4 regions of the Azospirillum sp. TSH100 genome follow, and region 4 is predicted to be linked to each of the others. Evidence: riboswitches for the same ligand, from Rfam matches in the RefSeq annotation. Region 4 holds a riboswitch; each other region holds the start of a gene.
The links. A riboswitch is a leader RNA that binds a small molecule or an ion and turns the genes downstream of it on or off. The one in region 4 is predicted to bind thiamine pyrophosphate.
Positions count from the first base shown of each region.

Region 1: another riboswitch for thiamine pyrophosphate. It lies ahead of thiC (phosphomethylpyrimidine synthase ThiC); the one in region 4 lies ahead of E6C72_RS10635 (ABC transporter ATP-binding protein).
Region 2: another riboswitch for thiamine pyrophosphate. It lies ahead of thiO (glycine oxidase ThiO); the one in region 4 lies ahead of E6C72_RS10635 (ABC transporter ATP-binding protein).
Region 3: another riboswitch for thiamine pyrophosphate. It lies ahead of E6C72_RS17035 (ABC transporter substrate-binding protein); the one in region 4 lies ahead of E6C72_RS10635 (ABC transporter ATP-binding protein).

Region 1 is NZ_CP039634.1:1,379,972-1,382,166, reverse strand. It holds gene thiC (phosphomethylpyrimidine synthase ThiC) at 1-907, opposite strand, end outside; TPP riboswitch at 1,043-1,177, opposite strand; gene E6C72_RS06590 (CorA family divalent cation transporter) at 1,254-2,195, opposite strand, start outside.
Region 2 is NZ_CP039634.1:1,314,710-1,316,904, forward strand. It holds gene E6C72_RS06265 (methyl-accepting chemotaxis protein) at 1-744, opposite strand, end outside; TPP riboswitch at 984-1,083, shown strand; gene thiO (glycine oxidase ThiO) at 1,075-2,195, shown strand, end outside.
Region 3 is NZ_CP039635.1:978,865-981,059, reverse strand. It holds gene E6C72_RS17040 (branched-chain amino acid ABC transporter permease) at 1-209, opposite strand, end outside; gene E6C72_RS17035 (ABC transporter substrate-binding protein) at 214-1,350, opposite strand; TPP riboswitch at 1,422-1,536, opposite strand; gene E6C72_RS17030 (DMT family transporter) at 1,570-2,195, opposite strand, start outside.
Region 4 is NZ_CP039634.1:2,254,979-2,257,173, reverse strand. It holds gene E6C72_RS10640 (ABC transporter permease) at 1-465, opposite strand, end outside; gene E6C72_RS10635 (ABC transporter ATP-binding protein) at 462-1,214, opposite strand; TPP riboswitch at 1,241-1,347, opposite strand; gene E6C72_RS10630 (acetoin utilization protein AcuC) at 1,468-2,195, shown strand, end outside.

The DNA of each region.
Region 1 (2,195 bases), 880 kb from region 4:
AGACGATGCCGGTCACCCGCTTCGCCGTCAGCGGGATGTGGGCCAGCCGCAGGCCGGCATGGATGGTGAAGTAATCGACGCCCTGCTCCGCCTGTTCGATCAGCGTGTCGCGGAACAGCTCCCAGGTCAGATCCTCGGCCTTGCCCTTCACCTTCTCCAGCGCCTGATAGATCGGCACGGTGCCGATGGGAACCGGGGAGTTGCGCAGGATCCATTCGCGGGTCTGGTGGATATCGGCACCGGTGGACAGGTCCATCACGGTGTCGGCCCCCCAGCGGATCGACCAGACCATCTTCTCCACCTCCTCCTCGATCGAGGAGGTCACGGCCGAGTTGCCGATGTTGGCGTTGATCTTGGTCAGGAAATTGCGGCCGATGATCATCGGCTCCGACTCGGGGTGGTTGACGTTGGACGGGATGATCGCCCGCCCGCGCGCCACCTCGTCGCGGACGAATTCCGGGGTGATGAAGTCGGGAATTTCGGCGCCGAAATCCTCGCCGTCGCGGGCGGCTTCCAGCGCCGCGGCGCGGCCGAGATTTTCGCGGACGGCGATGTATTCCATCTCCGCGGTGACGATGCCGGCGCGGGCATAGGCCATCTGGGTCACCGCCCCGCCGCCCTTGGCGCGCAGCACGCCGCCGTCGGTGGTCTCGACATCGCCGCGCGCCAGGATCCAGTCGCGGCGGTGCTTGGCCAAGCCGGCGCGCACATCGATGGCAACCGTTTCGTCGGTGTAGGGTCCGGAGGCATCATAGACGGTCAGCGGCGGCTCGCCGCCCGACAGCGCGATCTCGCGCATGGCAACGCGCAAGTCGGGAAAGCGCGTGCCCGGCACATGGATTTTCCGCGACGACGGCAGCGGGCCGGTCGAAATGCGGATGGCGTTCTCGTTGAAGTCCTTGGGCATTGGGTTTCTCCGTCGGAGTTGGGCGGACAAACCCGGGACTGCGGACGGAGGTGCGGTATCTTCGTGCGGGCCGTGTCCCGGCATGTTTCCCCGGCAGTGCGGGGGCCGATACGGCCGGACGGGGGCGGAAAACCGGCCCGTCACGAGGTCCCTCCCTTCGCCGGTATGACCCGGATCAGGTTCGAAGGGTCACCACGCTGCCGTCTTGCGCGTTGCGCCGTCCGGCCGTTGGTATCTCAGCCCCCTGTCGGGACCCCCCTGGAATGGGCCCATCCTGCCGCCGGCCAGCGGTCGTGTCAAAAGGAAAGCGCGGCGAACGATCCGTCTTCCCCATTGTGGAAACCGATCACATCCAGCGCTTCAGCCGCACATAAATCACCGGCAGCAACGCCGACAGCAGCATCAGCCCCAACGCGCTGGGATAACCGAAGGGCGAGCCGTGTCCCGGCATGTCGGTGAAGTTCATGCCGCCGATGCTGGTGACCAGGATCGGCGGGTAGAGCAGGACGGTCAGGACCGAGACGATCTTGACGATCTCGTTCTGCTCGACATTGATCTGGCCCAGCGCAGTGTCGAGCGCCAGAGCGACCTTGCCGGCCAGGAAGCGGGCATACTGGTCGAGCCCGCGCAGGTCCTGCAGCGTGGTCTTGGCCCAGCGCCGCGTCGCCTTGCCGGCATTCCAACCATCGCCGCGCGCCAGGAAATCGGTCATGCGCGACAGACTGGCGAGGCTGATCCGCGCCTTGCCGATCAGGTGACCGGCATGGCCGATGCGCTTCAGCGTCTGGGCGTCGTCCAGCGTCTCGCCACGCGACCGCAGCTTGCGCCCGCGGAAGAAGCGGCGGTTCAGCGCGTCCAACTCCACCCCGGTCCGCCGCAGCACGACGGAGGTGCGGTCGATCATCCCATCCACCAGCGCCGCCAGCACCAGCTCGCCGCGGGCGGCTGAGACCTGCCCGTGGGTGGCGCGGCGGCGAAAGGCCAGCAGGGCCTGCGGATCGATGTCGTGGATGGTCACCAGCCGCCGCCCGGCCAGCACGAAGCTGACGGTGGCGATGCGCGGCTCATCGGTATCAGCCCAGACCAGCGCCGTGACGGTCATGGTCAGGGCGCCACCAGCCACGCGCAGGCGGCTCGACTCCTCGATCTCCGCCATCTGCTCGCGGGTCGGCAGGCCGGTGCCGATCAACGCTTCCGCCCGCGCCAACTCGTTCGGCGTCGGGTTGATCAGGTCCAGCCACACAGAGGCCTCGGGCAGCGGTGCCGCCTCGTCCGCGGCTCCCTTGTC
Region 2 (2,195 bases), 940 kb from region 4:
GGGCGCCATCTTCAGGAAGATGGTCACCGCCGCGTTCTCCAGCACGCGCTGGCCGTCGAACAGGTGGGTGTTGCGGAAGTCGAGCTTGCCGCCGGCCGAGCCGCCGATGAACAGGCAGGGGAAACGGCCGGAGCGGTAGACCGCTTCCATGAACCAGCTTTCGCTGGCCGACAGCCCGTCGATGAAGGTCAGCGCCACCGTGTCGTGGCTGTCGACGGCGAAGGGAACGCGGATGCGGTCGAGTTCGCCGCGGATCGCTTCCACCCGCGCCGGAACGTCGCGGGTCGGGCGGCCGCCGCGCAGGTCGTCGCAATGCAGCGGGACCGTCTGGATGCTGACGCCGGCGAACAGGCGGGGGCTGAAGGATTGCAGCACCACGCTGTCCCAGCGGTCACCGGCCTTGCGGTAGAGCGGCTGGCCTTCCGCCGCGCACAGCTCGCCTGCGGTGGAGACCAGCACCAGCTGGGTCGCCGGCGGCAGGGCGGACCGCACCGCGCGGGTGGTGGCAGCGAAATCGACATGCGGCGACACGAAGCCGACGACCAGCGCCGGAGCGCCGGCGGCGAAATTCAGCCCATCCAGCGCTGCGGCGCCGATCTGCGCGGCCGGCAGGCACAGGCTGCGGATCGGCTGTTCCGCCGGGCCTGCGGCCGGTGCCGCTGGTTCGGACTTGCCGGCCGGATTGCCGACCGAGGTGCCGGAGACGGAGGCGGTCGGAGAGTCCGAACGGAAGAATGACAGCATGCTGGCGAATCCTCGGTCGTCTTTGTTGTTCATTCTGCTTGCCGAAGGCGCCCGTTCCTTGCTGCGAGTGCTCCGGTATGGCTCATTTTGCAGATAATTTTGCTGCGGATTGGTAGAGTTTCTTATCCGGGGGACTCCCTATCGGGCTGTGACATGTGGCCGCAGCGGTGAGGCGGTGAGGCGGGACGGGCGAGACTCGATTCCGCTTGTGGGGCCAGCGAAAGGTTGGCATAAGGCAAGCCATAGGCCTGGGGTGCCGCGCGGTGGTCGCGCGGCTGAGAACACACCCATCGAACCTGTCTGGGTAATTCCAGCGAAGGGAGCCGCCGCATGATCCATGCGCCAGAATTACACTCTTTTTCCGCTTCAGCGTCCGGACTCCGTCCCTCCGTCGCCATCATCGGCGCCGGCTGCATCGGTCTTGCCATCGCCTGGAGGCTGGCGTCGGCCGGCTGCCGGGTCGATTTGTTTGAACGGGGAGAGGCCGGTCGCGGCGCCACCCACGCCGCCGGCGGCATGTTGGCCGCCTGTGTCGAGACCGAACCGGGCGAGGACGGGCTGCTGCCGCTGACCCGCGCCTCGCAGGCGCTGTGGCCGGACTTCGCCCGCGATCTCGAAGCCGCCAGCGGCATGGCCGTCGATCTGCGCAGCGAAGGCACCATGGTCATCGCGCTGACCGCCGACGATGCCGCCAAGGTCCGGTTTCTGCACGGCTTCCAGCGCGACCTGGGCCTGCCGGTGGAGTGGCTGAGCGGTGCCGAGGTGCGGCGGCGCGAGCCCTTCCTTCAGCCCGGCGTCGCCGGTGCGCTGTTCTGCGCCGGCGACCATCAGGTCGACAACCGCAAGGTCGCAGCATCCCTGCGCCGCGCCGCCGAAGCCGTCGGCGCCCGTCTGCACGAGCGGTGCGGCGAGGTGGCTCTGGCGGTGGAGGGCGGGCGCGCCGTCGGTGTGCGGGTGGCCGAAGCGCTGCACCGGGCCGACCGGGTGGTGCTGGCCGCCGGGGCGTGGTCGGCCGGGGTGCCGGGACTGCCGCCCGCCGCGAAGCCGCCGGTGCGGCCGGTGAAGGGGCAGATGGTCTGCCTGCGGATGGACGCCCGTCTGCCGCTGCTGCGCCATGTGGTGTGGACGCCCGGCACCTATCTGATCCCGCGGCTGGACGGCCGGCTGCTGATCGGAGCCACCACGGAGGAGCGCGGCTTCGACGACCGCCTGACCGCCGGCGGCCAGTTCGCCCTGCTGGAAGGGGCATGGCGGGCGCTGCCGGGCATTGCCGAACTGCCGATCGAGGAGGCCTGGGCCGGCTTCCGTCCCGGCAGCCGCGACGACGCGCCGATCCTGGGCGAGAGCGGCATTCCCGGCCTGATCCATGCCACCGGCCACCATCGCAACGGCATCCTGCTGACCCCGGTGACCGCCGACGGCATCGCCCGTCTGGTGCTGACCGGCGAGAC
Region 3 (2,195 bases), on a different replicon from region 4:
AGGACCAGCACCGCTGGCAGCAGGGCGATGCCCGGCAGCGGGATCAGCGGCGCCAGCGCCACCGCCAGCAGCCCGCCGGCCATGACCAGATCGCCCTGGGCGAAATTCACCGCCGAGGTGGCGTTCAGCACCAGCACGAAGCCCAGCGCCACCAGGGCATAGGCGGCACCCAGCGCCACCCCGTTGACCAGCAGTTGAAGCGCCGCCATCCGCTCACTTCGCCGCAAGCGTCGGGTCGTCGTACCGTTTCACCAGCGCCGGCACGCGGCTGGTCCCGTCATAGCAGACGATGACGGCGGAATGGGCCATGTTGCCCTTGCCATCGGACTTGTAGGTCATGGCGAGGCCCTTGAAGGTCTCGGACGACAGGGCTTTGCGGATGGCGTCGGGCGTGCGGGCGCCGGCCTTCACCGCCTCCAGCACCATGGTCATGCCGTCATACTGGCCGAGCGCGAAGGCGTCCGGCTCCTTGCCGAAGGCGGCGCGGTAGGCGTCGGTGAAGGCCTTGACCTCAGGCGTGCCGCCCGAGATCGGCGAGGCCGCGGTCTCGGCACAGACGCCCTTGAGTTCGGCCGGTTCCAGCAGGGCGGCGGTGCTCGGCTGATGCATGGCGGAACCGGCGACGATCGGCAGGGTCACACCGCCGGACGCCGCCTGCCGCAGCAGCAGCGCGGTCGGGCCGGAATGCAGATGCAGCACCAGCACGTCGGGGTTGGCGGCCAGCGCCTTGGTCAGCACCGGCAGCAGATCCTTGGCCGCCGGGTCCACCCCCTCCTCGAAGACGGGCGTGACGCCCAGCGCCTTGAAGGCGGCGTCGAGATGGGCCTTGCCGCTCTGGCCATAGGCGGTGGTCTGGTAGATGACCGCCGGCTGGCGCTTGCCCAGTTCCTCCACCACATAGCGGGCATGGGCGGCCTTGGTCACGGCGTCACCGGGGAAGAAGCGGAAGACCCAGGGATTGCCCTGCTCGGTGATCGAGGCGGTGCCCGACACGGTGACCAGCGGCAGTTTCAGCTCATTCGCCAGCGGCAGCATCGCCAGCATCTGGGTGCCGAGCATGCTGGCGGCGACCGCGCCGACCGTGCCGCCGCCGGCCGCGCGTTCCAGCGCCGTCACCGCCGCTTCTGGCGAGGTGCCGGTGTCGACGATCTCGGATGCGATGGCCACGCCGGCAGGGGTCTGCTTCAGTGCCAGGACGGCGCCGTTGCGCTGGCTGGTGCCCTCCAGCGACAGGAATCCGGTCAGCGGCACCAGCACCGGGAAGGACAGCGTGTCGTCGGCCCGTGCCGCCGGGGACAGGCAGGTCGATGCCGCCAGCAGGCCGATCAGAAGGGAAAGCGCGCGCCGCATGACCGAAAACTCCTCAACACGCGCCGGCACCGGGGCGACGCGGATGAGACGGGACGTTTTGCAGGCGATCCGTCGGGTTCCGGTCGGCTCCCTTCGCCGGCATGACCCGGATCAGGTTCGATGGGTGTTGTCTCAGCCCGCACAGCCGCCGATCCGGTCTTTGCACAGGCACCCCAGCCTTGAACAGGCGGCGAGAGTGTCGCCGCCGGCCCTGTCCTGTCAAGCACCCAGCCGGCGGCGCGCCACCACCGTTTCACGATGCAGGATGTAGAGCCCGCTGCCGATGATGACCATGGCGCCGGCGATCACCGGCACGGTCGGCAGATCGCCGAACACCAGCCAGCCGAACAGACTGGCCCAGACCATGCCGGTATATTCGAAGGGCGCCACCGCCGCCGGCGGCGCGCGGCGGAAGGCCTGGGTCAGCAGAACCTGCGCTCCGGCGCCGATCGCACCGACCAGCGCCATCAGCCCGAGGGCGAAGACCGTCGGCGCCGTCCAGACCGGGACCGCGAGCGCACCGCTGACCACCGTCGTCGTGAGCAGCAGATAGAGCACGATCGATGCGCTGGTCTCCGTCCGCGACAGGCCGCGCACGGCGAGTGCCGCCAGTGCATAGAACAGGGCGGCGCACAGCCCGACCAGCACCGGCACCAGCGGGGCCCCGGCCGAGGGCTGCGCCATCACGACCACGCCGCCGAAACCGACCACGACAGCGGCCCAACGGCGCCAGCCCACCGGCTCCCCCAGCAGCGGAGCGGACAGTGCGGTGATGAACAGCGGTCCTGCAAAGCTCAGGACATAAACGTCGGCCAGCGGCAGCTCGCGGAAGGCATAGAAGAAGC
Region 4 (2,195 bases):
CGAGGCGCCCATGGTGCGGGCAAGGTCGAGCCAGCCGGGATCGGTGCGGCGCAGCCCGTCGAACAGGGCGGTCGTGACCGGGAAATAGATTACGAGAACCGCCATGGCGATCTTCGACGCCATGCCGTAGCCCAGCCAAAGCACCAGCAGTGGTGCCAGGGCGAAGACCGGAATTGCCTGGCTGACCAACAGCAGCGGCATCAGCCAGCGTCTTGCGGTGCGGAAACGCGCCAACACAAGCGCGCTGACCCCGCCGAGCGCCACGCCGGCAACAAGTCCGATCAGGATCTCGGCCAGAGTGGTCAGGCCGTGGGTCCACAGGAGTGGAGCCTGCCGCTGCATGGCATCCGCGACGGCCAGCGGGCTGGGCAGCAGATAGCGCGGCAGGCCGGTGGCCCAAACCAGCGCCTGCCAGCAGGCGACCAGCACCGACAGGGTCACCGCCGCGCGCAGCAGCGCCTTCATTCCGCCAGCCTCCGCAGAAGCTCCGCCTGATGGGCCAACAGCCCGGCATCGTCGACCCGGCGCGGCACCGGGCCGGAGGGCTCCAGCGCCGGACCCATGACGGCCGGACGACCGGTCATCACATGCAGGCGGTCACCGATGCGCAACGCCTCCAGCGGGTCGTGGGTGACCATCAGGACGGTGCGGCCGGCCAGCGTCCCGGCAGCCGTCTCCTGCAGGCGCAGCCGGGTGATGGCGTCCAGCGCGGAGAACGGCTCGTCCATCAGGACCAGCGGCTTGTCCTCCATCAGCGTGCGGGCCAGGGCGACGCGCTGCCGCTGGCCACCAGACAGTGCGGCGGGACGGTCACGCTCCCGCCCCGCCAGTCCGACGCGGTCGAGAAGGGAGCGCGCCTGTTCCACCCGTGTCGGGTCGGGACGACGGTGGCGCAACCGGTCGCCGAGCAGGACATTGTCCAGAACGGTCAACCAAGGCAGCAGTAAATCCTGCTGCGCCATGTAGGCGATGCGGCCGGCCAGCGGCAGCCCGTCCCCGGTGACGACCTCCGTCGGCGGCTCCGGTTCTGCCAGGCCGGCAAGGATGCGCAGCAGCGTGGTCTTGCCGACGCCACTCGGCCCCAGCAGGCAGGTGGTCCGGCCGGCCAGAAGCTCCAGCGTCAGGTCGGAGAACAGCAGCGTGCCGCCATAGGTCAGCCGGGCGCGCGAAATGGTCACCGACAGCGGCGTCATCGCGAGCATCGGGGCGAGCATGGTGGATTGGCGGAAGTGAAAGGGGTGTGGTCCCGCATCACTGATCCCTACGCCGGCATGAACCGGATCAGGTTCCAGGGGTCGTCCCGCAACAGGACCTCTCAGCCGCCCATCGGCTCCCCCCAGTGAAGGCGGCGACTATAGGCGCGGACCATCCGTGACCGCAAGCATTGCCGGAAGCCGCTTCCGGCAGGTGGAAGCTGGCGGCTTGACCGGACCGCCGCAGGGCCTAGTTTCTGACCGGCATCATGGAGTGCACACCCTGACCACGCCCCTTCGCACACCGCTGTTCATCGGCGGCGAGATCTACCGCGGTTCCACCTATGGGCCGAAGCATCCGTTGGCGATCCCGCGCGTCTCGACCGCCATCGATCTCAGCCGTGCCATGGGCTGGCTGCCGGACGAGGTCTATCTCGACACCCATGTGGCGAGCGAACGCGAGTTGGCCCGCTTCCATACCTCCGATTACATAGCGGCACTGAAACGCGCGGAGGCGGAGCAGCGGGTGGATGAGGCCACCGCCGCCCGCCACAATCTGGGCAAGCTGGAAAACCCGGTCTTCGCCGAGATGTACCGGCGGCCCGCCCACAGCAGCGGATCGGCGTTGCAGGCCGCCCGCATCCTGGGTGACCGGCCGGCCGGGCTGGTCTATGCCCCGGCGGCCGGCACCCATCATGCCCGGCGCGACCGCGCCAGCGGCTTCTGCTATTTCAACGCACCGGTGCTGGGGATTCTGGAACTGCTGGACCATGGGCTGGAGCGGGTGCTGTACGTCGATCTCGACGCACACCACGGCGACGGTGTGGAGGAGGCCTTTGCCGACGACGACCGGGTGCTGACGATCTCGATCCACGAGGATGGCCGCTGGCCCTACACCGGCAAGGCGGAGGATCGCGCCGGCGGGATGGCCCGCAACCTGCCGGTGCCGCCGGGCTTCAACGACAGCGAGATGGAGCATGTGATGGAGGCGGCTGTCCTGCC